2 linked regions of the Thalassobaculum sp. OXR-137 genome follow. The protein of the gene in region 1 binds, or shares a complex with, the protein of each later gene. Links are inferred from orthologs where the notes say so. Each region holds a gene or a part of one and is shown in the gene's direction. Other genes may lie near its edges.

Evidence for each region.
Region 2: the proteins of trxA (region 1) and trxB are in contact, whole or in part, in a crystal structure (PDB 1F6M), measured with the Escherichia coli proteins. The link is inferred for Thalassobaculum sp. OXR-137 from one-to-one orthologs.

The regions. Positions count from the first base shown.
Region 1 is NZ_CP139715.1:1,965,194-1,981,169, reverse strand. Bases 12,720-15,443 are described here. They hold trxA (thioredoxin), read left to right. Parts: upstream 12,720-13,783; coding sequence 13,784-14,104; downstream 14,105-15,443. Other genes in these bases: T8K17_RS09230 (TauD/TfdA family dioxygenase), read left to right, coding at 15,206-15,443; T8K17_RS09235 (LysR family transcriptional regulator), read right to left, coding at 14,174-15,100; addA (double-strand break repair helicase AddA), read left to right, coding at 12,720-13,722. In the rest of the region: T8K17_RS09275 (PAS-domain containing protein), read right to left, coding at 1-2,727; T8K17_RS09270 (sensor histidine kinase), read left to right, coding at 2,973-4,925; tRNA (adenosine(37)-N6)-threonylcarbamoyltransferase complex ATPase subunit type 1 TsaE, read left to right, coding at 4,922-5,413; T8K17_RS09260 (aminoglycoside phosphotransferase family protein), read left to right, coding at 5,406-6,455; T8K17_RS09255 (nucleotidyltransferase family protein), read left to right, coding at 6,477-7,241; double-strand break repair protein AddB, read left to right, coding at 7,262-10,267; more of addA, read left to right, coding at 10,264-12,719; more of T8K17_RS09230, read left to right, coding at 15,444-15,976. UniProt on the Escherichia coli protein: Participates in various redox reactions through the reversible oxidation of its active center dithiol to a disulfide and catalyzes dithiol-disulfide exchange reactions.
Region 2 is NZ_CP139715.1:2,210,497-2,223,765, forward strand. What follows is about bases 1-2,771. They hold trxB (thioredoxin-disulfide reductase), read left to right. Parts: upstream 1-785; coding sequence 786-1,757; downstream 1,758-2,771. Other genes in these bases: T8K17_RS10360 (hypothetical protein), read left to right, coding at 1-631; T8K17_RS10370 (LysR family transcriptional regulator), read left to right, coding at 1,831-2,721. In the rest of the region: T8K17_RS10375 (FAD-dependent monooxygenase), read left to right, coding at 3,102-4,223; T8K17_RS10380 (hypothetical protein), read left to right, coding at 4,356-4,736; T8K17_RS10385 (TonB-dependent receptor family protein), read left to right, coding at 4,860-6,938; T8K17_RS10390 (PAS domain-containing protein), read left to right, coding at 7,228-7,782; T8K17_RS10395 (zinc-dependent alcohol dehydrogenase family protein), read right to left, coding at 7,841-8,977; T8K17_RS10400 (metallophosphoesterase), read right to left, coding at 9,089-9,913; rfaD (ADP-glyceromanno-heptose 6-epimerase), read right to left, coding at 9,932-10,915; T8K17_RS10410 (accessory factor UbiK family protein), read left to right, coding at 11,217-11,591; T8K17_RS10415 (YbjN domain-containing protein), read left to right, coding at 11,903-12,406; proC (pyrroline-5-carboxylate reductase), read left to right, coding at 12,449-13,267.

The DNA.
Region 1 (15,976 bases):
GCGGATCTCGTGGCTCATCGCCGCCAGGAAGGCCGACTTCGCCCGGGTCGCCTCCTCCGCCGTGTCGCGGGCGTCCAGGGCCGTGCGCTCGGCCTGCTTCTGCTGGGAGATGTCGACGATGACATTCACCCGCCCACCGTCCGGCAGGGAGGCGACGATGTACTGGACGTCCAGGCCGGTGCCGTCGAAGAAGAACTCGGTCGTGAAGCGCTCGTCCGAGTCGTAGACCTGCCGGCGGAACGCCATGAACCTGTCCAGGCTCATATGGCGGCGGCGGTCGTGGGCATCGTAGATGTAGCGGGAGTAGTCGCGGAAATGAGGGCGATCCACTAGCGCCTCCGCCGGGATGCCGGTGAAGTTGCAGTACGCGTCGTTCCAGAACGCCACGTGCATGCTGGCGTCGTAGACCAGCACGCCGACCGGGATGGACTGCAGGATGGCGCGGATCCGCTCCCGGGTCTCCTCGGCCTCCTCGCGCGCCGCCACCGCCTCGGCCTCGCCGCGCTTGCGTTGGGTGATGTCGGTCAGGGTACGCACCGTGCCGCCGCCGCTCAGCTTGCGGCCATAGACCAGCATCCAGTTCCCGCGACGGAACTCCCGCTCGTGGATGAAGATGTCGGAGGTGTCGCTGCCGACCCAGTCGTTCCAGTGATCCACATAGGCGGCGATCTGCGGATCGGCGGTGTCGAATTCGCCGAGACGCCGGCGCACCTCCCGCAGTTCCTCGATCGTCGGCTGCCCTTCCATGGCCGAGACCGGCAGGGCCAGGATCTCACGCGCCCGGTCGTTCCACAGGATGATCCGGCCGCGCGCGTCGGCCACCAGGACACCCTGCTCCATCGCGGCCAGTACCGTTTCGAGGAACTCGGTCTTCTCCACCAGGGCCTGCCGGGACCGCCGCGCCTCGGTGATGTCGCTGAAGGTGCGGATCACCCGGCCGTGGGCCAGCGGCTGGAAGACCGCATGTATCCACCGGCCGTTCGGCACCATGCGGTCGTATTCGAGCCGTTCCACCGTCTCGCCGCTCTGATGGCGCGCGAGCCAGTCGTCGATCCGGCGGTTGAGCTCGGCCGGGATCTCGACCTCTGTCTGCGCCAGATGATGGGCGTAGACCACGGAGGACGGCCGGTTCTCCCGGTACAGGTCCAGCGGGACGCCGAGCAGATCCGCCAGCCGGTCGTTGAACACCAGAACGTTGTCGTCCGCGTCGCGCATGATCACGCCCTGGTCGATGCTGGCCAGGGTCGTCTCCAGCAGTTCCCGCCGTTCCGCCGCGGAGATTTCCGCCAGCTTGCGGCTGGTGATGTCGGTGAAGGTGCGGACATGGCCGCCCTCGGGAAGCCGGTTGGCGACGATCAGCAGCCAGTTGCCGTTCGGCTGCCGGCGCTCGTAGATCAGCCTGGGCGACGGGTCTTCGCCGGTCTCCCAGCGATCGATGCAGGCGTTGAGCTCGGGCGAGAGCCCGACCAGTTCTCCGCGCGCCTCCAGATCGTCCAGGACCTGCTGCAGCGGCACCGGGCGGCGGCTGTAGTCCTCCGGCAATCCCAGCAGTTCGCAGTAGCGCCGGTTCGCGAGGACCTGGTCGCCCTCCGCATCGACGATGGACAGACCCTGGTCGATGCTGTCGAGGGTGAGTTGAAGCATGCGGGTCCAGCGCGCCGTCTCGCGTTCGGCCGCGCGTTCGTCGGAGACGTCGGTCCAGGACCGCACCCAGCCGCCGTCGGGCATCGGACGGTTGTCGACGCGCAGAACCCGCCCGTCCGGCAGAAGCCGCTCGTAGCCGAAGGGGCTACCGCCTCCGCTGAGCCGCTCCCAATGGGCGATCTGGGCCTCCATCTGGGCCGGGTCGAGGTGGTCGAAATCGCCCCGTTCGGACCGGAACTCGTTGAACTGGCGGTGGTTCAGTGTCCCGTCGAGGAGATTGTCCGGCAGGTCGAACATCGTCTGGAACCGGTCGTTGGCGTAGACGACACGGCCCTGGGGATCGACAACGGCGATCGCGTTGGGAATCGCCTGGAGGACGGATTGCAGCACGGCGCCCTGTCGTGCGACCCGGTCGGCGAGATCGACATTCTCCAGACGTCCCTTGATCTGGTCGACCAGCGCCCGCTCGAACCGGCGGGAAAACCGCAGAAAGAACCCGCACATGATCGCGCAAAGAACGGCGATGATGAGCAGGTCGAGATTTGCGTCGAGGTACCAGAGCTCCAGCAGCAGCAGCAACAGCGGCGCCATGGAGGCGAACAGGTAGAATCGGAACGCGTTCGCATAGGCCGACAGCGTGCCGAGCGCGCCGCCGGCCATGCCCGACATGATCAGCAGGATCCAGGCGGTGACCTGAAAGTTCTCCGGATCCAGAAACAGCACCGGCAGCAGGCCGAACAGCCCGCCGGAGGCGAAGGAGATAGCTTCGAACCAGCGTCGCCAGCGCCGGGTTTCCTCGGGCGTGAGGTTCTCGCGGGGGAAGCGGCGATAGAGCAGCAGGCGGGACGCGGCCACCGACAGGGCGACGCCGAGCCAGACGATCAGCGCCGTCTGGTCGACCGGCTGGTTGATCAGCAGCAGGAAGACCGCGATGGCCAGGACCGTGTGGCCCGCCACGGCGTCCCGCGTCTGGCCGAAGAAGAACCGGAGCTGCTCTCCGAGGACGCGGAACTCCATCGCCTCCCGGCCCGCGGCACCGGCGGGCCCGCCACCTCCCGTCTCGACATCCCCGACCACCGTCATCGCCACCCTCCATCCGGCTCACGACGCCGGCCGCCTCGAACCCCGAGTCCGAGAATACGCCATTGAAGAGCACACAGTACCGCAGCGCGACTATGGGAAGTTGCACATGCCGGAGCGCTTCCGGCGAGCGTCGACTTGCGCTGCGCAGGCGGCTAGGCTTCGGATGTGAAAAAGGTTTCCAATAAAAAATTCGATCGTGGCGCGCCGCCCCTCACCGGCCCGCCGTCGAAGGGGAGAAAGCGGCCATGACCCCGCTGTCCTGGGGCGCGATCGCGCTGCTGGGTTTGACATCCGCCTGCCTGGGCTGGATCGCCTACCGGCGCTCCCAACGGGTCGCCGCGCTGGAAGCCGAGTTGGAGCGGACCCGGCGACAGGCGCCCGATTCAACCCTGGCGGCCCTTCCCAGCCCGGCCTGGCGCCGCGACCCGAGCGGAGCCGTTTCCTTCGTCAATGCCGCCGCGGTCCCGCTGGCCGACGACCTGGACCGCAGCACCGCCCTCGCCGCGCGGGCCCAGGAGACCGGTCGGGCTCAGAGCGAGAGCCGCAACCTGGTGATCGACGGCGACCGGCGGCTGTTCGAGATCTTCGAGACGCCGCTGGCGGCCAGCGCCGGTGCCGGCACGATCGGCCTGGGCCGGGACGTGACCGGCCTGGAGCAGATCCAATCGGACCTCGCCCGCCATGTGGACGCCCATGCGGAGGTGTTGGAGAAACTGAACAGCGCGATCGCCGTCTTCGGCCCCGACCGCCGCGTGGTCTTCGCCAACACCGCCTTCGCCCGGATGTGGCAGATCGAGTCCGCCCGCCTGGAGATCGGCCCGACCCTGTCCGAGGTCCTCGACATGGCGCGGGAAAGCCGACGCCTGCCGGAACAGTCGGATTTCCGGGCCTGGCGGGACGACTTCAACCGGCTCTTCACCACCCTGATCGACGCCCATGAGGAGCTGCTGTTCCTGCCCGACGACAGCACCGTGCGCATGGTGGTCACGCCGCATCCGTTCGGCGGGCTGCTGATGACCTTCGAGGACGTGACCGACCGGCTGACCCTGGAGCGCTCCTACAACACGCTGACCGCCGTGCAGCAGGAGACGCTGGACAATCTGTACGAGGGCATCGTGGTGTTCGGCGTGGACAGCCGCATGAAACTGTCCAACCCGACGTTCCGCGCCCAATGGGGCTTGCGCGGCACGCCGGACGATCCGGTGTTCCTGGAACCCGAACCGCCGGCGGAAGTCGTGTTCCAGGCGATGCGGCCGAAATTCCCGACCGACCGGCCCTGGACCGACATCAAGGCGGAGTGGATGAGCTACCTCGCCGGGCGCGAGGCGACCAGCGGAACGCTTCACCTGACCGACGGCCGCGCGCTCGACTTCGCCATCGTGCCGCTGCCCGACGGCGCGACCCTGCTGAACTTCCGCGACGTCACCGACACCCTGGCCGTCCAGACCGCCCTGCAGGAACGCACCGAGGCGCTGGAGACAGCCGACCGGCTGAAGAGCGAGTTCCTGGCCAACGTCTCCTACGAGCTGCGCACGCCGCTGAACGCCATCATCGGCTTCTCGGAAGTTCTCGAGCAGGAATATGCCGGGCCGATGAACGAGCGGCAGAAGGACTATGCCAACGCCATTCTCGGCTCGTCGAACCGGCTCGTCCGACTGGTGAACGACATCCTCGACCTCGCCTCCATCGAGGCCGGCTATCTGGAGTTGGAACGCGAGAAGATCGCCCCGTCCGCCCTTGTCACCGCCGTGGAGTCCCTGGCGCGCGAGCGCGTTCGGGCACGCGGGGTCGGCCTGTCGGTCAACTGCCCGGCTGATCTGGCGCCGATCGAGGTGGACGAGCGCCGCCTGACCCAGGCGCTGTACAACGTCGTCTCCAACGCCATCGCCTTCACCCCGGAAGGGGGCGACGTGATGATGTCGGTGGAGGACCGGGGCGACACGGTCGCCTTCATCGTCAAGGACACCGGCGTCGGGATCGCGCTCGACGACCAGAGCCGGGTGTTCGAACGGTTCGAGCGCCGCGGCCGCTCCAGCGGCGCCGGTCTCGGCCTGGCCCTGGTGAAATCGCTTATCGAGCTGCATGACGGCACCGTCGCCCTGACCTCCGCGCCGGGCGAAGGCACCGAGGTGATCTGCACGGTCCCGCGCCATCCGCGGAAGATGGAGACCGAAGAAGCCGGAGACGACACCGAGTGACGTTCCTGCCGCCGCCCCTCTCCCTGGACCACCTGGACGCTACCCACCGCCTCGCCGCCTCTCTAGCCGACAGGGCCGAGCCGGGCATGGCCATCCTGCTGACCGGACCGCTGGGCGCCGGCAAGAGCGAGCTCGCCCGCGCCTTCGTTCGCGCCTGGCTGGACGACCCCGAGGCGGAGGTGCCCAGCCCCACCTTCACCCTGGTTCAGCCCTACGAGGGCGAACGCGGCACCGTGTGGCATTGCGACCTGTACAGGCTCGGCGATCCGGACGAAGTGGAAGAGCTCGGACTGCTGGAGGCGTTCTCCGAGGCCGTGGTGCTGGTGGAATGGCCGGACAGGTTGGGGGCACACCTTCCGTCGGATCGGCTCGAACTCGCGCTCGAAATATGCCATGGAAACGACCGGCGGATCGCCCGCCTGACGCCCCATGGGCGCTGGGCCGACCGCCTTGGCGAGATTGAGACGGGAACCCTGCCGGGTGAGTGACCGCGAGACCGAGATCAAGACATTCCTGGAGAATGCGGGCTGGAGCGGGGCCGAGGTCACGCTGCTGGCCAAGGATGCGTCCTACCGGGTCTATCACCGGGTGCTGCGCGACGGCGCCCGAGCCGTGCTGATGGACGCCCCGCCGACCCTGGAGGACGTGCGGCCGTTCCTCGACATCGCCGGCCAGCTGCGCCGATTCGGCTATTCCGCCCCGGCTGTCCTGGCCGAGGACGTGCCCGCCGGCCTGCTGCTGCTGGAGGATTTCGGCGACCGCACCTTCACCCGCATCCTGGCCGATCCGAACGAGCGGGCCTGGAGCGAGGAGGCGCTGTACGCCATCGCCGTCGATCTGCTGGCCGACCTGCACGACCGCGCGCCGGAGATCGGCTTCTCGGCCCCGCCCTATGACGGCGGACGGCTGGTGGAGGAGGCCGACCGGATGTTGCGCTGGTACGCACCGCTGACCCTGGGCGATGTGGTGCCCGACGACGCGGCCGAGTCGTATCGAGCCGCCTGGCAGGACGCCGTGCCGGTGATGACCTTCGGCGACGACACCCTGGTGCTGCGCGATTTCCACGTCGACAACCTGATGATCCTGGAGGGCCGTGAGGGCCTGGCGCGCTGCGGCCTGCTGGACTTCCAGGACGCCCTGTCCGGCAGCCCCGCCTACGATCTGGTCTCGCTGCTGCAGGACGCGCGGCGCGACCTGGCGCCGGGGCTGGAGGCGGCGATGCTGGAGCGCTATCGCGACCGGCGGAACGTCTCGGACTGGGACGCCTTCCTGCGCGCCTATCACGCGCTCGGCGCCCAGCGGGCGATCAAGATCCTGGGGCAGTTCGGCCGCCAGCAGGGCTTCTTCGGACGGACCAGCTACATGGTTCATATCCCGCGCTGCTGGGCCCATATAGAGGCCGATCTGACACGGGCCGGCCTGGACGGCGTGGCCGCGTGGCTCGACCGGGAGATGCCGTCCGCCGTACGCCGCATCCCCGAGCCGGACAGGCGCCTGCCCAGTTCGATCAGCCCCGAGATCAAACGATGAAAGACCGGTGAGGACACACGCATGCTGCTGCCCGGACTGAGCCGCCGGCCCGACTGGCTGCCCGAGACCGCGATGGTGCTCTGCGCCGGCCGCGGAACCCGCCTGGCGCCGATCACCGACAACCTGCCCAAGCCCATGGTCCCGGTCGGCGACGTGCCGATCCTGGAACGCACGCTGGAGCACCTGAAGGACGCCGGGGTGAAGCGGGTGGTGGTCAACACCCACTACCTGTCCGACTACGTCACCCGCTATATCGAGCGCCGCAAGGACCCGGCGATCACCGTCATCCACGAGGACAATGTGCTGGAGACCGGCGGCGGGGTGAAGAACGCCCTGCCCCAGCTCGGCGACGAGCCGTTCTTCGTCATCAACGGCGACAGCGTCTGGCTCGACGGCTTGCGGAACGCCCTGCACCGCTTCGCCGATACCTGGGACGCGGAGAAGATGGATATCCAGTTGCTCCTCTACCCCTTCGCCCGGGTACTCGGCTGGCACGGCTATGGCGACTACACCATGGACGAGATCGGCCGGCTGACCAGCCGCGACGAGGTGCGGGTCGCCCCCTATGCCTATATGGGCGTGTCCATCGTCCACCCGCGGATCTTCGCCGACGCGCCGGAGGGCGCCTTCTCCATGCGCAAGCTGTACGACAAGGCCGAGGAAGAAGGCCGGCTTTTCGGCGCGCTGCATGACGGGCTCTGGTACCATATCTCCACGCCGGCCGACCTGGAGCGCGCCAATCAGCGCTTTGCCGCGGGGCATCTGGCCGACGTGCCCTTCTTCTGAAGCCTGACCGGCGGAGCCGGATGACCGACCGCGTCTACACTATTCCCATCGGCACGCCGTTCCTCGACCGGCTGGCGGCCGGCGTGTGGGAGCGGGTGGCCGGCGATCCGATCGCCCTGACCGACGTCCGCCTGCTGCTGCCGACCCGCCGCGCGGTACGCTCGGCGGCGGATGCCTTCCTGCGCTTCGGCGACGGACGGCCGATGCTGCTGCCCAAGCTCTCCACCGTCTCCGACGTGGACGAGGACCTGCTGGACGTGGAGATGGGCTCGGAGGCCGGTGCCGCCGGCGCCCTGGAGATCCCGCCCGCCATCCCCGACCTGCAGCGCCATCTGGAGCTGATGCGGCTGGTGACGGCCTTCCTGCGGTCCGATCCGGACAGCGCCACGCCGGACGCGCCGGAGCACGCCTACCGTCTGGCCGCGGCCCTGGCGCGGCTGATCGACGAGGTGCAGATGCACGGGCTGGAATTCGCCGGCCTGAAGGATCTCGCCCCGGATGCCTATGCCGCCCATTGGGACAAGACCATCGCCTTCCTGAAGATCGTCACCGAGATCTGGCCGGCCCGGCTGGAGGAGCTGGCGGCGATCGATCCCATGGCCCGGCGCGACGCCCTGATGCGGGCGGAGGCCGCCGCCCTGCGCGCCAGCCGTCCGGCGACGCCGGTCATCGTCGCCGGCTCGACCGGGTCGATTCCGGCCACCGCCGAGCTGATGCGCGCGGTGCTGGAGCTGCCGGCCGGCGCCATCGTGCTGCCGGGACTCGACCGGGACAGCGATACGGCGAGCTGGGCCGCCATCGGCGACGACCCGACTCACCCCCAGCACGGCCTGCACAGCCTGCTGCGCAGCCTCGGCATCGACCGCGAGCAGGTGCGCGACTGGTCCCCCGCCGTGACCGGCGGCCGCGACCGGCTGATCCGCGAGACCATGCGCCCGGCGGCCACGACCGAGGCCTGGCGCGGCCTGTCCACCGCGCCCGACGCCCCCACCCCGGCCGCCTTCGACGGCATCACCCGGATCGACGCCGCCTCGCCGCGCGAGGAGGCCGGGATCATCGCCCTGCTGATGCGCGAGGTGCTGGAGCATCCGGGCAAGACCGCCGCCCTGGTCACCCCCGACCGCCGGCTCGCCCGCCGGGTCGCCGTCGAGCTGCGCCGCTGGCGGATCGAGGCCGGCGACGGCGAGCGGCTGGAGGTGAACGATTCCGGCGGCGCGCCGCTGTCCAACAGCGCGCCGGCGGTGTTCCTGCGTCTGCTGGCCAGGGCTTCGGTCGACTGCGCGCCGGTTGCCCTGCTGTCGCTGCTGAAGCATCCCCTCAGCGGCGCCGGTCTGCCGCCGGAGCGGTTCGAGCGGCTGGTGGAACGGCTGGACCGGGACATCCTGCGCGGCCCCCGCCCCGCCCCCGGTCTTGCCGGGCTGCGCCGGGCGGTGGCGCTCTCCGGCCTGAAGTCGGACCCCATGGCCGCACTGATCGGCTTCTGCGACCGGCTGGCCGACGCGCTGGGTCCGCTGGAGGCGGCGTTGTCCCAACCCTCGGTCGCCGTGCCGGAGATCCTCGACGCCCATCTGCGCGCGGCGGAGATCCTGGCCACCTCCCAGGACACCCATGGCAGTCTGCGCCTGTGGGTCGGCGAGGCGGGCGAGGCCCTGGCCCGGCTGTCCAACGAGTTCGCCGACGGGGCGGCCGGCATGGAGCCGATCGCCGGCCGCGACTGGCCCGGCCTGTTCGACGCCCTGCTGGAAGGCCGGGTCGTGCGCCCGCGCTACGGCAGCCACCCGCGCCTGCACATCCTCGGCGTGCTGGAGGCCCGTCTGTTGGCCTTCGACCGGGTGATTCTGGGCGGGCTGAACGAAGGCACCTGGCCGGCCGAGCCGAAGCCGGACCCATGGATGAGCCGGCCCATGCGCCGGGATTTCGGCCTGCCCTCCATCGATCTCGCCATCGGCAAGGCCGCCCATGACGTCGCCATGGCCATGGGCGGGCGCGAGGTCTTCCTGACCCGCGCCCAGCGGGTCGACGGCAGCCCGACCATTCCCTCGCGCTGGCTGCTGCGGCTCGATACCGTCGCCCGCGCCCTGCACAGCGAGGAGCGGCTGGCTTCCTGGCCCGCACCCGCCCGCTGGCACGCGCTGCTCGACACCCCCGCCGCCCCCGACCCCGGCCGTCCGCCGGAGCCGCGCCCGCGCCTGGATCAGCGGCCCCGCCGGCTGTCCGTCACCCGGATCGACACATGGCTGCGCGACCCCTATTCGATCTACGCCCGCTACATTCTCGATCTGCGCAAACTCGACCCGTTGGACATGGAGGTCGGCGCCATCGAGCGCGGCAACGCCATCCACGAGGCGCTGGACGCCTTCGTGCAGGACTATCCCCGCGACCTGCCGCCCGATCCGGCCGAGGTTCTGATCGAATACGGCAAGCGCAGCTTCGCCGGCCATATGGACCGACCCGGTGTCTGGGCGTTCTGGTGGCCGCGCTTCGAGCGGGTGGCCCGCTGGTTCGTGGAGACCGAGCGGGAGCGCCGCAGGTCGCTCGACTATTCCGCCACCGAGCGGCAGGGCGCGATGACCCTGGCCGGCCCCGGCGGTCCGTTCGAGCTGTTCGGCACCGCCGACCGGATAGATAAGCGCGGCGATGGCACCTACGCGATTGTCGACTACAAGACCGGCTCGAACCCGAGCTTGAGCGACCTGAAGGCCGGCCGCGCGCCGCAGCTTCCGCTGGAGGCGATGATCCTGATGGCCGGCGGCTTCCCGGAGATGGCGGCGGCCGACGTGGCCTCGTTGGAATACTGGCGGGTCGGCGGCGGCACCCCACCGGGCAAGATCGACGCGGTCGATGCGATCGTGCCGGAGCTGGTGCAGGGCGCCCGCGAGGGACTGGAGGCGCTGATCGCCGCCTTCGACGACGAGACCACCCCCTATCACGCCGCCCCGGACCCGCGCCGCAGCCTGCGCTTCAACGACTACGACCACCTGGCGCGCACCGGCGACTGGTCGGCCGGCGAGGAGGGCGAGGGATGAGCGTCATCGACTCGGTCAGTGCAGTCGAGGAAGCCACCCGCAACCAGCGCGAGGCCGCCGATCCGTCGGTCTCCGCCTGGGTCGCAGCCTCCGCCGGCTCCGGCAAGACCAAGGTGCTGACCGACCGGCTGCTGAACCTGCTGCTGGCCGGCACCAAGCCGCAGCGGCTGCTCTGCCTGACCTTCACCAAGGCGGCGGCGGCGGAAATGGCGACCCGCCTGTCGCGCACCCTGGCGAAATGGACCGTGCTCGACGCCGACGCTCTCGGCAAGGAACTGGAAGCCCTGGACGGCCGGGTTGCGAGCCAGGACCGCATGGCCAAGGCGCGCCGCCTGTTCGCCGAGGTGCTGGATGCGCCGGGCGGGCTGAAGATCCAAACCATCCACGCCTTCGCCCAGTCCCTGCTCGGCCGCTTCCCGCTCGAGGCCGGCGTGCCGCCGAACTTCCGTCTGGCCGACGACCGGGCGGCGGCGAGCCTGCTGGAGGATGCCGAGCGCACCGTGCTCGAACGGGCGCGCAGCGGGGCCGACGGCGATCTGGCCGACGCGCTCGCCGTGGTGACCGAGCGGGCGGCGGAGCAGACCGTGCGCGACCTGCTGAAGACCATGCTGGTCCAGCGCACCCGCCTGACCCGCTCGGTGGAGGCCGCCGGCGGAGTCGACGCGATCGCCGCCCGGCTGCACGCCACCTTCGGAACCGACCCGGACCAGACCGACTGGACCCTGCGCCGGGTGGCCAGCGAGGACGGCGCCTTCGACCGGGACGCCCTGCACGACGCGGCGAGCGCGCTGGCGGCCGGCGGCAAGACCGACGCCAAGCGGGCCGACGCCCTGTTCGCCTGGCTCGCCCTGCCCGACGGCGATGCCCGGGCGGTGGCCTGGGACGACTACAAGCGCGCGCTGCTGACCCAGGAGGGCACGGTCCAGGCCCGGCTCGCGACCAAGGGGGTGCAGGAGCGCGCGCCGAGCGTGGTCGACGACCTGACGCGGGAGGCGGAGCGGATCCTGGAGGTGGAGGAGCGGCGCAAGGCCCTGGACACCGCCCTGCGCTCGGCCGCCCTGATCCGGCTGTCCACCGCCATCATCGACGCCTATGCCACCGCCAAGTCCCGCCGTGCCCTGCTCGATTTCGAGGATCTGGTGGAACGGGCCCGCCGGCTGCTAGCCGCCCCCGGCACCGCCGGCTGGGTGCTGTTCAAGCTGGACGAGGGGCTGGAGCACATCCTGATCGACGAGGCCCAGGACACCAGCCCGGCCCAATGGGAGATCGTGCGCGCGCTCGCCGAGGAGTTCTTCTCCGGCATCGGCGCCGCCGCGGAGCGCGCCCCGGACCGGCCCCGCACCATCTTCGCCGTGGGCGACGTCAAGCAGTCGATCTACAGCTTCCAGGGTGCCGACCCGGCCGGCTTCACCCGGGCGCGCCTGCATTTCGCCGCGCGGGTCACCGCCGCCGAGCAGCGCTTCCGCGACGTGCAGATGCAGGTCTCCTTCCGCTCCACCGCGGCGGTGCTGGGGGCGGTGGATGCGGTCTTCGCCCGCGAGGACGCCCGCCAGGGCGTGGCCGAGGTGGTGGCCGGCGTCGCCCGCGAGATCGCGCACCGGGCCAGCCGCACCGGCCAAGCGGGACGGGTCGAGCTCTGGCCGGTGATCGAGCCGATGGACGAGGAGGAGGCCGATTTCTGGTCGCCACCCCTGACCCGCGCCGCCATGGACGCGCCGGTCACCCGCCTGGCCCAGCGTGTCGCCGGCCGCATCGCCGGCTGGATCGCCTCGGGCGAGATCCTGGAAGCGCAGAACCGGCCGATCCGGCCGGGCGACGTCATGGTGCTGGTCCGCCGCCGCGGCGCCTTCGTTGCCGAGCTGGTGCGGGCGCTGAAGGCCGCCGGCGTGCCGGTGGCCGGCGTCGACCGCATGGTGCTGACCGAACAGATGGCGGTGCGCGACCTGATCGCGCTCGGCGAGGCGCTGCTGCTGCCCGATGACGATCTCACCCTCGCCACGGTGCTGAAGAGCCCGCTGGTCGGGCTGAGCGAGGACGACCTGCTGGACCTCGCCCAGGGCCGCCGGGAGCGCCGTCTGTGGGCCGAGCTGTGGCGCCGGGCTGAGGAGCGCGACGTCTTTGCCCGGGCTGCCCGACGGCTCGCCCGCTGGACGACCATGGCCCGTCACCTGCCGCCGCATGCCTTCTACCAGCAGATCCTGTCGGCCGAGCGCGGCCGCGAGCGGCTGGTCGCCCGGCTCGGCCCCGACTGCGAGGACGCGATCGACGAGTTCCTGGCCCAGGCCCTGGACGACGAGCGCGAGAACCCGCCCTCGCTGCAGAGCTTCCTGCACGCGGTCGCCACCAGCGCCCAGGAAGTGAAGCGCGAGCTGGAGGGCGGCGAGGTCGACCAAGTCCGGGTCATGACCGTGCACGGGGCCAAGGGCCTGCAGGCGCCGATCGTCATCCTGCCCGACACCGTGCGCCCGCCGCAGCTTCGCGACGCCGTCGTGTGGCATGCCGACGGCATCGACCTGCCCCTGTGGGCGCCGTCCAGCGCCAGCGCCGATGCCGTGTCCGCCGGTGCGCGGGCGAAGGCGCGCGAGGCGATGGAGGAGGAGTACCGCCGCCTGCTCTATGTCGCCATGACCCGGGCCGAGGACCGGCTGATCGTCTGCGGCTGGAAGGGCAAGCGCGATCCGATCGACAAGGGCTGGTTCGGCCATGCCCGCGCCGGACTGCCGGGTCTCGCCACCGAGGATGCGGACGGCACCCTGGTCCTGGCCACCCCGCAGGAGGCCGCCCTGCCCGCCGCCAAGGCGGAAGCGGCGGCGACCGGTCCGGCTCCCCTGCCCGCCTGGGCCACGGCCGACGCGCCGCGCGAGCCGACCCCGCCGCGCCCGCTTGCCCCGTCCCGCCCGGCCTCGGACGAGCCGCCGGTGCGCTCGCCGCTGCAGCGCGACGGCACCGACCCGTTCAAGCGCGGCGTGCTGCTGCACCGGCTGCTTCAGCTTCTGCCCGACATGGAGCCCGCCCGCCGACGCGAGGCCGGCCGCGCCCTGCTCGCCCGCCCGGTCCATGCCCTGAGTACCGATCAGGTCGAGGCCTGGCTGGAGGAGGTGCTGGCGGTGCTGGACGATCCCGGATTCGCCCCGGTCTTCGCTCCTGGCTCCCGCGCCGAGGTGCCGATCGTCGGTCAGGTCACCGGACCGGACGGGCTGCAGATCGTCTCCGGCCGGATCGACCGGCTTGCCGTCGGCCCGGACGCGGTGCTTATCGTCGATTACAAGACCAATCGGCCACCCCCGTCTTCAATTAACGCCGTGGCCGACACATATATGCGCCAGATGGCCACCTATCGGTCGCTGGTGGCCTCCCTATATCCCGGTCGTGAGGTGCGTTGTGCCCTGCTTTGGACCGACGGACCGACCCTAATGCCGATACCGGACCACTTGCTTCAAGGGTTTGGTGCATAGCCTTGACCACGGCCGGCGGCGTTCCTAATCTCCGCCGGAGGAACCGCGAAAGGATGATTCGATGACGACGAGCCCGGTTTCCGACGCCTCTTTCGACGAGGACGTCCTGAAATCCGACACCCCTGTGGTCGTCGACTTCTGGGCCGAGTGGTGTGGCCCCTGCAAGATGATCGGCCCGTCCCTGGAGAAGATCTCCGATGAACTCGGAACCCAGGTGAAGGTCGTGAAGCTGAACATCGACGACAACCCGAAAACCCCGGCCGCCTATGGCGTACGTGGCATCCCGACCCTGATGGTGTTCAAGGACGGACAGGTCCACGCCCAGAAGATCGGCGCCCTGCCGGAGACCCAGCTCAAGCAATGGATCGAATCCTCGATCTGAGGGCTAGAGCGACACAGTTTGCCTGACAGGACGGCCCCGCTTCGGCGGGGCCGTTCGTGTTTGGACCGTTCACGCCGCGCGCAGACGGGTAATGAGCCGCCGCTCGAATTCGGCCAACGCGCCTTCCACCAGATCGAGAATTGCCGTCACAATGGGGGACGGCTCCCGCCGGGACGGCGACACCGCCATGACCTCCAGCGCGAGCCCCTGCGGATCGAGCGGTCGCACGGTCATCGCCCCGCTGTCGATCTCAGGCGCCACCATCACCGCCGGGACGATCGTGACGAAATTGCTGTTCTGTACGAACTCGAGCGTTCCGAACATGCTGTCCATGTCCATCAGCGCGTCCAGTTCCACCCCTCGGGAGCGGAGATAGGCCAGCACCTGGCGGCGGCGGATGGTACCCTCCGACTGGAGGATCAGTCGCATCGGCGACACGCTCCGGACGTCGACCGGCCGCATATGGAGGCCTTCGTCCGCCGCCCTGCCGATCAGCACCTCTCGTGTGCGACCGAGCAACCGGCAGCGAAGCGATGGCGGGGCGTCGAACACCGGAATGATGGCGGCGTCCAACCGGTCGTCCACCACCTCCTCGATGAGGTCGGCGCTTGCCCGCTCGACGAGATTGACCGTGACGTTCGGGTTCTCAGCCAGGTAACGCCGGAGCACCGGCCCCATCTCCGACCGCGTCAGCGCCGGCATGACGCCAAGGGTGACACTGCCGGTCGCCCCGCGCCCGAGATCGGCGATCCCTCGCTCCACGGTAGAGATCTCCCGGAGAAGTGCGATCGAGCGTGCGTAGAGTTGGCGACCCGCCGGCGTGGCGACAGCACCGCGCGCCCCGCGTACCAGAAGCCGGGTACCGAGGGCGCGTTCCAGACGGGCAACTTGCTGCGATACTCCGGATTGGGTGGCATTCAAGCGCTCGGCCGCCGCCGTAAACGATCCTTCCTCGAAGACGGCGGCGAACACCCGCATCCGGTCGATCGAGAGCATTGTCATCACCTTAGATAATGAGAATATGAAAATAAGATAATTTCACATTCTATCCGAGGGTATTCAGGCTGACTGAAAGAAAACTCATTCAGGGAGAACGCCGCCATGTCCGTCGCCCAAGCCTGTACCGACAGCATCACCGTCGAGAAACGCCACCCGCATATCGGCGCCACCGTACGGGGGGTCGATCTTTCGCTGCCGCTGGACGGTGCGACGGTCGAGGCTGTGCACGCGCTCTGGATGGAGCACCTGCTGCTGGTCTTTCCCGACCAGCGCATCACCGACGAACAGCATATCGCCTTCGGTGAGCGGTTCGGCCGACTTGAGATCCATCCCTCCATCGCTCACCGGTCGTCACGGAACAAGGCGATCTACCGTGTCTCCAACGTGGACGAGAACGGGAACATCGTGCCGCCCACGGATACGGCCTGGCAGTACCTGAACCAGTCCTGGCGCTGGCATACCGATAGCTCGTTCCGGGAGGTGCCGAGCAAGGGGTCGATCCTCCACGGCATCGAGATCACCCGCGAGGGCGGCAGCACCCTATTCGCTAACATGTATGCGGCCTACGAAGCGCTCTCCGACGAGATGAAGGCCAGGGTCGAGGGTCTCTGGGTCATCCATGCCCATGATTACATCCTTCGCACGGCCCCGGAACTGGCCGGCAAGATCGATCAGGGCACCTATGACGACCTGCCGCCGGTCCGCCACCCGCTCGTGAAGCGTCACCCGGTGACCGGGCGCAAGAGCCTCTTCCTCTCCCCGCATACCATGGTGACGATCGAGGGGATGGCGGACGCCGAGGCGCGGGCACTGCTGGACGAGTTGACCGCCCATTCGACCGACGGGCGGTTCGTCTACCGCCATGTCTGGGAG
Region 2 (13,269 bases), 240 kb from region 1 along the record:
CCGGCGCTCCCTCGGCGTGCTGGAGCGCTCCGACAGCGTGGCGCTGGAGGCGGCCGACCTGATGAACGGCGCCACTCTGCCGACCGGCTACGGCCACCTGGAATTCATCTACGACTTCTCCCAGGGCGGCGAGGACGCGGCCGACGGCTGGCTGCACGGGCTGTTCCGCTACGAGGACACCGAGAGCGGCCACGCGGCCGACACCAGCTTCGGCGCCCATGTGTTCAACACGGTCATGACCTACAGAGGGGAGCCGCAGAGCTATGGCGGCCCACCGCCGGGCCTGTCCACGCGGCTGTTTTTGCGTCTGGGCAACTGCATGGCCGGCGGCGGCGTGGACTCGATGTGCCACCTGATCTATGCCGCTTCCAACCCCTGGCATCCGGCGTCGCACACCGAGCTGATCCTGACCGGCGCCGACGGGTCGGAGGTTGCCCGCGCCGCGCTGGAGATCCCCTGCGGCGGCTCGCGCCTGTGGCGGGCGAGCGAGATGTTCTCTGCCGCCGATCTGCAGAAAGCCGGCGACGGCGGCTACGTGCTGATCCGCGACACGACCTGCCGGCTGTTCGGCTATCACGGCCTGATCCGCGACGGTGTGTCCTTCTCGTTGGACCACATGTTCGGCTTCTGAGCATCGGAGTCGCGTCCCCGGCACGGGCGGATCTCCGGACGCTGGACCGGATTCAGGGACCGGTAACCTCCGGTCCCGGCGAATTGACCGCCACGCCGGTTGAGACCGGGGGCCGGCCCGCCTATCTTGCCTGCATCGAGACAAGGAGGATGGCATGGCCGAGCATCGGGTGAAGGTTCTGATCGTGGGCGCGGGTGCCGCGGGTCTGACCGCGGGCATCTATACCGCGCGCGCGAACCTGTCGCCGGTGCTGCTCGCCGGGCTGCAGCCGGGCGGCCAGATGACCATCACCTCCGAGGTGGAGAACTATCCCGGCTTCGCCGACGTCATCCAGGGTCCCTGGCTGATGGAGCAGATGCAGAAGCAGGCCGAGCATGTCGGCACCAAGATCGCCTACGACATCGTCACCTCGGTCGATTTCAATTCACGGCCGCTGCGCTGCATGACCGATCAGGGCGACACCTATCTCGCCGACAGCGTGATCATCGCCACCGGCGCCCAGGCCCGCTGGCTGGGCCTGCCGAGCGAGCAGCATTTCAACGGCCGCGGCGTGTCGGCCTGCGCCACCTGCGACGGGTTCTTCTACCGCGACAAGGATGTGGTCGTGGTCGGCGGCGGCAACACCGCCGTGGAGGAGGCGCTTTACCTGGCGAATATCTGCCGCACCGTCACCCTGGTGCACCGCCGCGACAGCCTGCGTGCCGAGAAGATCATGCAGGACCGCCTGTTCCGCCATCCCAAGGTGACGATGGTCTGGGACAGCGTGGTGGACGAGGTGCTGGGCGGCTCCGGTCCGATGGACGGGGTCGAGGCGGTTCGCGTGAAGCACGTGAAGACCGGCGAAACCACCGACATCGCCGCCCATGGCCTGTTCGTCGCCATCGGCCATGATCCGGCGACCAAGCCGTTCCAGGGCGCGCTGCCGCTCGACGAGGAGGGCTATCTGATCACCGAACCCGGCTCGACCCGGACGTCGATTCCCGGTGTGTTCGCCGCCGGCGACTGCGTGGACAAGGTCTACCGTCAGGCGGTCACCGCGGCCGGCATGGGCTGCATGGCGGCCCTGGAATCCGAGAAATATGTGGCGGCACTTGAAGATGCGGCCCATGTGGCGGCAGCGGAGTAGACCCCTTCGCGTTCCTTCTTCGCGTCGGATCGTGTAGACAGGAACGAGATTTGGGTCGAATGGCGGTCGGGCAATGGACTGGGACAAGCTCAGGGTATTTCATGCCGTCGCCGAAGCGGGCAGCTTCACGCATGCCGGCGAGGCGCTGAATCTCAGCCAATCGGCGGTCAGCCGCCAGATCAGCGCGCTCGAGGAAAGCCTCAAGCTGCCGCTGTTCCACCGCCATGCCCGCGGGCTGATCCTGACCGAACAGGGCGAGGTGCTGTACCAGACCGCCCGCGACGTCTTCGCCAAGCTGGCCACCACCGAGGCCCTGCTGTCGGAGGGCAAGGACAGCCCCAAGGGGCCGCTGCGCCTGACCACCACGGTGGCGCTCGGCTCCAACTGGCTGGCGCCGCGTCTGGCCGGGTTCCTGGAGCTGTATCCGGAGATCGGGCTGACGGTCATCCTGAACGACAGCGAGCTCGACCTGTCGATGCGCCAGGCCGACGTGGCGATCCGCCTGACGCCGCCGCGCCAGCCCGACCTGATCCAGCGGCACCTGAAGACCATCAAGTTCCACCTCTACGCCTCGCCGGACTATCTGACGAAGCATGGGCTGCCGAAGACGCCGGCCGATCTGGCGGCGCATCGGTTGGTGATCTACGGCGAGACCTCGCATCCGCCGTTCCCGAACGTGAACTGGCTGCTGGACACCGCCGTCGGCCATCGCGGACGGCATGTGAACGTGGTCCGGCTGAACAATTATTTTGCAATGTACCGTGCGGTGCAAACCGGTCTCGGCATTGCAGCATTGCCCGACTACATGGCCCGCGAGGATGTCGGGATGATCCGGGTAATCCCGGACCTGGAAGGTCCCCAGGTGCCGACCTATTTCGTCTATCCCGAGGAACTGAGGCACTCCAAGCGCATCATGGTGTTGAGGGATTTCCTCATCCAGGAAGTTGCTAAGTCGCAATTCTGAAAAATTCGCAAGCCAAGCCATGCAAAAACCGCATAGCGGAAGTGACCATTTTGAGGTGGTCTCAGAGGCAGCGAATGCCTATTTCATGGTCATCGCGATGTTGCGTTGCAGCATCGCCTCCGAGCCCCCCGCTCGGAGCGGGGTCCTTCGGGATCCCACGTCTCCCAGACGTGAAGCCTCCCTGTTCAACTTGCCGGGAACCTAGCGTTCCCGGCAGTTTTTTTATGTGCGACAGGGTTCCGGGCCGCCATCGCCGGCCGGCCGCCACCCATTCTCCCAACTGCCCTTTCGCCCGTGCCTCCCGGACCCATATGCCTAGTGCGCGATCTGAACCGATCGCCCTCTAGCCGTAGGTGCAACGCGGGAACATGGGCATAAGCATGCAGGTCGATGCAGTCATCGTCGGAGACGGCCCCACGGGCCGGCTGGCCGACCGGGCGCTCAGGCAGCTGGGGCTGGAGACGGTGGTCGTCGCGCCGGCAAGCCCGCCCGGTGCGGATCCGCGGACCACGGCGCTGCTGCCGTCGAGCGTGGACGACCTGGACAGGCTCGGCGTCGACGTGCGGCCGAGGGCGACCGCGCTGCCCGACATGGTGATCGAAACCCTCGGCCCGTTCGGACTGACGGCCGAGCGCTTCCGCGCCTCGGAGGTCGATGCGCCCTATCTGGCGCTCAACCTGCCGATCGGCGATCTCTCCGCACTCATGCCGGTGGAGCGCCGGTTGGAGGACAGGGTCGTCGGCATCGTCCACGGCACCGGCCTTGTCACCGTCGTCACCGAAGGCGGGACCCGCGTGAGAGCCCGGCTGGCGATCGCCGCCGACGGCAAGGCCTCGCCGACCCGCGAGGCCGCCCGCATCCGTATGTGGCGCCAACCCCTCGGACTGAGCGCCCTGTGCGCGCCGGTGGAACTGGCCGCCCCCCATGACGGCCTGTGCATCGAGCGCTACGACGACACCGGCTCCATCACGGTCATTCCGGTCGGCAGCCGCGACGGCTCGCTGATCTCCATCGCCCCGACCGCCGAGGTCGAGCGGCTGGCGGGTGCCGGGATCGCCGCGATCGAGGCTTCCGCGCGCGGGCGGCAGCCGGCCTATGGCGCGATCCGGCTCACGGCGTCCCCGGTGGTGTTCCCGGTGTCGATCGGCTGGGCGCCGTCGCCGGCGCGCCGGCGGGTGGTCGCGGTCGGAGATGCCGCCCATGTGGTGCCGCCCATCGGCGCCCAGGGCTGGAACCTGGCGGTGCGCGACATCATGGCCCTGGCCGACGTGCTGGCGGGGACCGTGCGGACGGGCGGCGATATCGGCGGCAGCGAGGCCCTGTCCCGCTACACCCGCCGCCGGCGCTTCGAGCTGCCGGGACGGCTGGGCGCGGTGGGGCTGCTCGCCGGCGTGGCGACGGACGGCACCCTGCGGGGCCGGCTGGCCCGTCAGCTCGGGCTCGGCGTGCTGTCGCGGGTGTCGCCGATCAAGCACGGCCTGATGCGTCGGGGTCTTGCCTGAGGCAGACCGCCGGCCGCGACGTTCGTGACCATGGACACCGGGGCGACCCCGTGGTGTACATCCCCCATGAAGCGGGGGCTTGGGCAGAGTCGTCACGCCAACTCAAGGGGTTGGCTGCGAGCGGGTGGGGCATTGTCCCACCTGCTGCTGGTGCTGTTCGCCCTGCGGGCGATCATCCCCGTCGGCTATATGCCGGACCCGGCGGCCCTGCAGGACGGCCGGTTCGAGATCGTCGTCTGTACCCCCACGGGGCTCAAGACCGTCACGGTCCTACCCGAAAAGGCGGGGCCTGCCGGAACCGAGGACGGCGCCGCCGACGGCCCGACCGCGCCCGACTGCCCGTTCCAGACCGTCATCGCCAAGGCGATGGTGCTGCCGGACCAGCTCGGGGTTCCCCTGCGCTGGATACCGGTCTCGCGGCCCGTCGCCGTTGCGCGGGCAGGTGTGGCGCCCGAGGCGCTGCTTCTCGGCCCGCCGCTCGGTCCCCGCGCTCCGCCCGCCCGCTCCGTGTAAGGCTGTTCCGTCGACCGTTTGGCGCCGTTCCGCGACGCCCGGTCGATCTCTCTTCCGATGCCCGAGCGGCATGCCGGCGACGCGTCGCCCGGCCGCCGGGCTCCGAGCCTTTCGGAGACATTCATGTCGTACTCCCTTGCCCGTCCGGGCATGCGGACGGCGTTGTGCGCTGCCCTGCTGTGCACCGTTGCCGTCCCCGCTTTCGCGCAGTCCAGCCAGCCGGTTGAGATGCTGCGGATCACCGTCACCGGCACGGCCGAGCCGTCCCTGACCGTCCCTTCCACCAAGGAAGCCACCCGCCGGATCGAACAGATCCCGGGAGCCGTCGAGGTGGTGCCAGACACCGCCTGGCGCGATACCGCCGCCACCACCCTGAAGGACATGCTGGACTATACGCCCGGCGTCCTGATCCAGCCGAAATGGGGTGAGGATTCCCGCCTCTCGATCCGCGGCTCCGGCCTGTCGCGGAACTTCCACATGCGCGGCATCCATCTCTACCAGGACGGCATCCCGATGAACGCCGCCGACGGCAGCGCCGACTTCCAGGAACTCGACCCGACCGCCTATCGCTATGTCGAGGTCTACAAGGGCGGCAACGCGCTGCGCTATGGCGCCAATGCCCTGGGCGGGGCCGTCAATTTCGTCACGCCCAGCGGCCATGACGCCAGCTTGGCCGACGGGCGCCTGGATGTGGGTAGCTTCGGCTTCCGCCGGCTGCAGCTCAGCAGCGGTGCTGCCGAAGGCGACGTGGACGGCTATGTCAGCGGCGGGTTCCTGACCCAGGACGGCTATCGCGACCATAGCGGCGGCGAGTCGAAGCGGGCGTCGGGCAATTTCGGCTGGCGGCTGAGCGACAGTGCGGAGACGCGCTTCTATCTGAACGTCACCGATATCCAGCAGGACATCCCGGGATCGGTGACCAAGCACGCCGCACTGACCGATCCGAAGACGGCCGCGGCAGGGAACCTGCGGCTGGATTATCAGCGCAACATGGAATCGGTGCGCTTCGCCAACAAGACGACGGTGGAGTTTGACGATGTGGTGGCCGAGTTCGGCGGCTATGCGATCAACAAGCAGCTCGTCCATCCGATCTACCAGTATCTCGACTACACCTATAACGATGTCGGCGCCTTCGCCCGGGCGACCAACGAGCACACCCTGTTCGGTCATGGAAACACTCTGACCTTCGGGGTGAACGCGTTCGGCGGCTGGCTCGACAACCGGCAATATGTGAACAACCGCGGCAGCAAGGGCGCGCTGCTTTCCGGCTCCGAGGATCGGTCGCTGAACGTGACCGGCTATGCGGAGAACGGGTTCGAGGTGACCACCGGGCTGACCCTGGTGACCGGCGTCCAGCTCGTCCATGCCAACCGGGAGCGGGTCGACGAGGTCGACGACGCCACCGATACCTCCGGCGAGGCGGACTACACCTTCCTCAACCCGAAGATCGGCCTGCTGTGGCAGGTCGATCCGGACTGGCAGGTCTTCACCAATGTGTCGCGCAGCGGCGAGGCGCCGACCTTCAGCGAGGTGAGCTTCGCCTCCGGCACCACCCTGCTGGACATCAAGCCGCAATACGCCACGACCTTCGAGATCGGCACCCGCGGTGAGCGGGAGGATTTCACCTGGGACCTGGCGGTATACCGTTCGCATCTGGAGAACGAGTACCAGTACTTCGATCTGGGCGGCGGCAACTACCGGGTGGTGAATGCCGACGAGACGATCCACCAGGGCATCGAGGCGGCGGTCGGTTGGGCCCCGGTCAAGGGGCTGTTCACCGACGGGCCGAACCCGGACCGGTTGTGGATCAACACGGCGTACACGTTCAGCGATTTCCGCTTCGACGGTGATCCAACCTACGGCGACAACGACCTGCCCGGCGCGCCGCGGCATTTCCTGCGGGCGGAGCTGCTCTACAAGAGCCCGCACGGCTTCTATGCCGGCCCGAACGTGGAATGGGTGCCGCAGGCCTATTACGTCGACAACGAGAACTCCCGGGATACCGAGGCCTATGCGCTGCTCGGCTTCAAGGCCGGGTACGCGTATTCGGAGCACCTGTCGTTCTTCGTCGATGCCCGCAACCTGACCGATGAGAAATACATCGCGACCACCAGCGTGGCGGCGACGGCCAGTGACACGTCGGCCCTGTACGAGCCGGGTGTCGGCCGCGCGGTCTATGCGGGGCTGCGTCTGACCTGGTGATCCGGACGGCCGGCGGCGTTTCCAGCGCCGTCGGCCGATCGCGAAGACGGGGCTAACGGTTTCTTCATCAATCGGTATTAACTTTCAAAAATGTAGATCAACATACATAAAATTCTAGACATTCGATGAGAGCGGGATTGGGTGGAGTTGGCGCAGAGGGACGGCGCAGGCATCGCCAAGTGTCGCGGCTTGAGCAGGTAGAGCGGTGGCGTTTCGAGAGCAGAATTCAATCCAGGCGTTGCGGGACAGTTGGCCCGGCGCGTTCGTTGGAGACCGGCCGGCGTTGGACATGCGCCGCGAAGCCGTTCTCGTGGCGGACGGGCTGGTGGCGGCCGACTTCGCGCCGCTCGAGCGGCTGTTCGAGGGCATCCATACCGAACCGCCGGCCCTGCTCTGGTCCCCGAGCGAGGAGCAGCTTGCGGACGAGGTGCTGATCTTCCTCCGGCGATACTGGCTCGACCGGAAGCGCGGAGACGACCTGCCTCGCTCCCGGGAGATCGACGCCCTGGATCTGAAGCCGGCGCTCGGCTACCTCATGCTGATGGAACCGCAGGACGGGGAGACGGACTTCCTGTACCGGGTCTACGGCTCCCGCATCGTCGACTATTCGCGGTTCGAGATGACCGGGAAGCGGGTCTGGGACGTGCCCTCGCCGTCGGTCGCGGCGTATTTCGTGGCGACGTATCGGGCGGTCTGCATCCGGCGCGAGCCGCTGTTTTCGTTCCACCGCGCCCGCCTCGACCAGTTCTACGCCCAGTGGCAACGGCTGATCCTGCCCTTCGTGAACGACGAGGGCGTGGTCGACCGGCTGCTGGTGGGCAACGTGCCGAGCGTCCAGCGCTGACAGTCGGTGGGACGGCCGAGCCGGATCCTTCCGACCCGGCCCGGCCCTAGTTCAGCCGTCAGCCGGCATGGGGTGTGAGGATCTGGCGCACCGCTTCGCCGGACACCAGCTTGTCGAAGCCGGCATTCACCCCGTCGAAGCCCACATGCTCGCCGATGAGCTGATCCACGGGCAGGCGGCCCTGGCGGAAGGCCTCCAGATATTTCGGGATGTCGCGCACCGGCACGCAGGAGCCCATGTAGCTGCCGCGCACCGCGATCTCGCGGCTGACCAGATCGGCCGCCGGGATCGGGAAGTCCTCGCCCTGGGGCGACAGGCCAACCGTCACGAGCTGGCCGCCGGTCTTCAGGATGTCGTAGCCGGTCTTCAGCGCCGGAATCACGCCGGCCCCTTCCAGCGAGACGTCCACGCCGCCGCCGGTCAGGTCCTTGATCTGCTGGACATGGTCGGGCTCGCGGGCGTCGATGGTGTGATGGGCGCCGAGCTGGCGGGCGAGGCCGAGCTTGGCCGGGTTGATGTCCACCGCGATCACCTGCGCCGCGCCGCCGAGAATGGCGCCGAGCATGGCGGAGAAGCCGACACCGCCGAGGCCGATCACGGCGACCTTGTCGCCCGGTGCGACGCGGGCGGCGTTCAGGGCGGCCCCGACGCCGGTCATCACCGCGCAGCCGAAGATGGCGGCGGTCTCCAGCGGGATGTCGCTGTCGATCTTCACCACCGATCCCCGGTCGACCACGGCGTATTCGGCGAAGCAGGACACGCCGGTCTGGTGATTGATCGGGTTGCCCTTGGAATCCTTCAGGCGCTTGCCGCCGCCCATCAGGTCGCCCTTGGCGCGGGCGATGGCGTGGGTCTCGCAGATCTGCGGCCGGCCTTCCTGGCAGCGGATGCAGCGGCCGCAGGAGGCGGAGAACTGGAAGACGACCGGGTCGCCGACCTTGATGTCGCGGATGCCCGGGCCGACTTCGACCACTTCGCCGGCGCCCTCGTGGCCGAGCACGACCGGCAGCGGGCGGGGGCGCGATCCGTTCATCACGGACAGGTCCGAATGGCAGAGACCGGCGCCGATGATCTTGACCAGCAGCTCGCCCGAACCCGGCGGATCCAGTTCCACCTCCTCGATGGCGAGGGGAACGCTCTTGGCATAGGGCATCGGTGCCCCGATCTCGCGCAGGACGCAGGCACGCATCTTCATCTGACTTTTCCTCCGGGCGTCTCGATTGGACGTCGATCTTTGGTGGGTTTGTGTCCGAGCCTATCGCGGGCACCTGCGTCCCGCCAAGCCACGGAAACGCCGGGCCCCGTGTCAGCCGACGATCGTGCGCAGGTAGGGCTCGATGCCGCGGCTGTGGTCCCACTGCCGGGGATAGCCGAGCGACACCTCCTCGAAGCGGGTGTCGCCGCGCATGTCGGTGCGCCTCGTGTGCAGATGGCCGGTGACGACCGCATAGGCGTCGAAGCGGGTGTGCCAGTCCTCGGTCAGGACAGTGCCGCACCAGGGGGTGAAGCGCGGCACCCGCGGGATGCGCACCAGGTCGTGGCGCAGCGGCCAGTGGTTCACCAGCACGGGGCGGGTGCCGGCGGGGATTTCCGCCCGCAGGCGCCGCTCGGTCTCGGCGAGCCGTGCGTGGCACCAGGCGATGCGGCTGTCATAGGGGAGCGGCGACAGCAGGATCTCGTCGCTGCAGACGTTGTGGGTCTCCTCCGCCCATTCGACCACCGACTCGAGCGGTACGTCCGCCGGCCGGAAGCTGTAGTCGTAGAGCAGGAACATCGGCGCGATGGCCAGCCGGCCGACCCCGCGCGGGACCGGACCGGGCCACAGCGGGTAGGGGTCCTCCGGGGTGAGCACGCCGAGCGACCGGGCGCGGGCGACCAGCGCCTCGTAGCGCGCCACCCCGACGGGCTCGTCGGAGCTCGGCCGCGACCACAGCTCGTGATTGCCGGGCACCCAGATCACCTGGGCGAACCGGTCGGCCAGCAGCGCCAGGGCGTCGGCCACCATGTCGATCCGCTCGGCCACGTCGCCGGCGACGATCAGCCAGTCGTCGCGATGCGGCGGCAGGGCGTCCAGCGCCTCGCGGTTGACCGTCCCCGCCAGATGCAGGTCGGAGATCGCCAGCAGCCGCATCCGCCCGCTCCCCGGCGCTCAGCGGTACGGGTCGTCGGAGGTGAGGAAGCCCTTCACGTAGCGCCGCACGCCTTCCTCCAGGGAGGTGAACTGCTCCGGATAGCCGGCCTCGCGCAGCCGGTCCATGCGCGCCTGGGTGAAGTATTGGTAGCGGTCGCGGATCGCCTCGGGCATCTCGATGAACTCGATCCGCTCCTCCTGACCGAGGGCCGAGAACACCGCGCGGGCGAGGTCGGCGAAGCTGCGGGCCGAGCCGGTGCCTAGGTTGAAGATGCCATTCACATGCGGCGTCTCCAGCAGCCACAGCATCACCCGCACGCAGTCGTCCACATAGACGAAGTCGCGGAGCTGCCCGCCGTCGGGATAGTCCGGGTTGTGGGAGGTGAAGAGCTTGGCGCTCTCGCCGGCGGCGATCTTCGGGGTGATCTGGGCGATCACGCTCTTCATCGTCCCCTTGTGGTACTCGTTCGGGCCGTAGACGTTGAAGAACTTGAGCCCGACCCATTGCGGCGGGTGCACCCCGGCCGCCGCCATCTTCACCGCCTGCCGGTCGAAGGCGTGCTTGGACCAGCCATAGGCGTTCATCGGCCGCAGGGTGGAAAGGCCTTCCGGGCTGTCGTCATCTTCGAACCCGGCGGCGCCGTCCCCATAGGTAGCGGCCGAGGAGGCGTAGATCAGCCGGGTGCGGGTCTCCGCGCACCAATGCCAGAGCCGGGTCGGCAGGGTGATGTTCTCGCGCACGATCAGGTCGGCGTCGCGCTCGGTGGTCGCCGAGATGGCGCCCAGGTGGAAGATCGCCTCCACGTCGCCGCGATGGTCGTTGAGGAAGTCGAAGAAATCTTCCGGCGGCACGATGGCGGCCAGGTCGCGCTTGGCGATGTTGCGCCACTTGTCGTCGGTGCCTAGGCGGTCGACCACGACGATGTCCCCGCCCACCGCCTCCTCAAGGCCGGCGACGAGGTTGGACCCGATGAAACCGGCGCCGCCGGTGACGATGATCATGGCTTGGATGGGCTCCCGAACGGACGGATCTGAATCGGCCCCAAGCTACACGAAGCGTTCCCGCGACCCAACGGTTTGCACCCTCTCTATACCCTCTTATTCCGTCATCCCGGACGAGACCGGACCCGATCCGGGCTCGGGCCGGGACCCATGGGGCGAGGCACGGTCCCGGCCCGCCCCCGGGTCGAGCCCGGGGCCGTCCGGGATGACGTGAAAGAGCGAGGACGGCGGACACCGAACAACCCCATCCTTGATCCCGCGCCGCAGCGATGACATATCCACATGGTCCAGGAGGTGAGCCATGCAGACCCGCAGCCGTTTGTTCGACGATCTGGCCCGTGTGGCCAACGGGGCGCTCAGCGCCGCCGCCGGCGTCCGCGCCGAAATCGAGCAGCTCGTCCATCAGCAGTTCGAGCGCTTCCTGGCCGACCGCGATCTCGTCACCCGCGAGGAGTTCGAGGCGGTCGAGGCGATGGCCCTCAAAGCGCGGCGCGAGCAGGCCGACCTGCAGGCGCGCATCGCCGACCTCGAAGCCAAGCTCGGCGAGGCCAAGAAGACCGCCACGAAGCGCAAGGCGGCGAGCGGCGACCGCCGGCGGGCGACCACCACCACGGCCACCCGGCGCACGGCGACGCGGAAGACAAAGACCGACGAGACACCGCCCAAAGACGAGTGATTCGGCCAACTCCCGACGGGGCTTTCGCACCTGCGGGAAACCGGCCCCCGTGCGGCGTTTCAGAACTCCCGGCAGGGAAGTCCCCGATTTCAATGACTTCCGACAGGCGCTGAATATCGCGTGTGAAGCATCTCGCTGACGCAAAATCTTGTGTTGAATGGGCGTCACCAGTTTGTGAGGCTATTCCTTGTGGTGATTCGGCGGCCCACACCACATGATGTGGCCGACCTGAGCAGATTGTCGGTCGATCTCTCCCGACCCCGGGCCGCCCCGACGCGCCGGTCAGCGCGCCAAAGGGGGAACATCCCGACATGTCGGTCACCTATGTCGATTCCACCGTCGTCCATCAAAATCCGCTAGATCTGCTCGAGGAACTGGTCGGGGCCAACGAATGGGCCTTCGACCGGGCCGGCTCCGACGAAATGGCCGTGGAGATCTCCGGCCGCTGGTGCGACTACCGACTGTACTTCCTGTGGCAGGAGGATCTCGGCGCGCTGCACTTCTCCTGCCTGCTGGAAAGCAAGGTCCCGGCGGAGAAGCGGCGCGAGGTCTGCGTGCTGCTCACCCTGCTGAACGAGAAGCTCTGGCTCGGCCATTTCGACCTCGGCTCCGACGACGGCGTGCCGATGTACCGGCATACGCTGCTCGTGCGCGGGACCGGCGGCGTGTCGGTGGAGCAGATGGAGGATCTGGTCGAGGTCGCCCTCAGCGAGGCCGAGCGGTTCTTCCCGGCCTTCCAGTTCGTGATCTGGGGCGGTAAGACGGCGGAGGAGGCGGTCGCCGCCTCCATGCTCGACGTCGCCGGAGAAGCCTGACAGCCTCTCCGAAGCGGAGGCTGACAAGAAAAGGCTGAGGAAATGACCAAACCCCTGGTGCTCATCGGCTGCGGCAAGATGGGCGGAGCGATGCTGGCCGGCTGGCTGGAGAGCGGAGAAGCGGCCGGCGGCGTGCATGTCGTCGAACCCCATGCCGAGGCCATGGGCGATCTGGCCAAGCGCGACGGGGTGACCGTCTATGCGGCGGCCGAAGACCTGCCCGGCGACCTGACCCCCAGCGTGGTGATCCTGGCGGTGAAGCCGCAGATGATGGACGACGCCCTGGTGCCGCTGGCGAAACTCGGCGGCTCGGGCGCCTATTTCCTGTCGATCGCCGCGGGCAAGACAATCGGCTATTTCGAGAACAAGCTGGGCGCCGCCGCGCCGATCGTGCGCGCCATGCCGAACACCCCGGCGGCGGTCGGGCGGGGCATCACCGCCTATGTTGCCAACGACCATGTGAGCGAGGCGCAGAAGGCCCAGGCCCACCGGCTGCTGGAAGCGGTCGGCGAGGCGGTCGAGGCCGAGACCGAGGACCAGATCGACGCGGTGACCGCCCTGTCCGGTGGCGGGCCGGCCTATGTCTTCCTGCTGATCGAGACCCTGGCGGCCGCCGGCGTGAAGGCGGGCCTGCCCGAAGAGATGGCCATGCGCCTGGCTCGGGCGACGGTGTCGGGATCGGGCGAACTTGCCCGGCGGTCCTCGGAGGAGGCCTCCCAGCTCCGGATCAACGTGACCAGCCCCGGCGGCACCACGGCCGAGGCGCTCAAGGTGCTGATGGCCGAGGGCACCGGTATCCAGCCGATCTTCGACAAGGCCATCGCCGCCGCCACCGCGCGGTCGAAGGAGCTCGCCGGCTGATC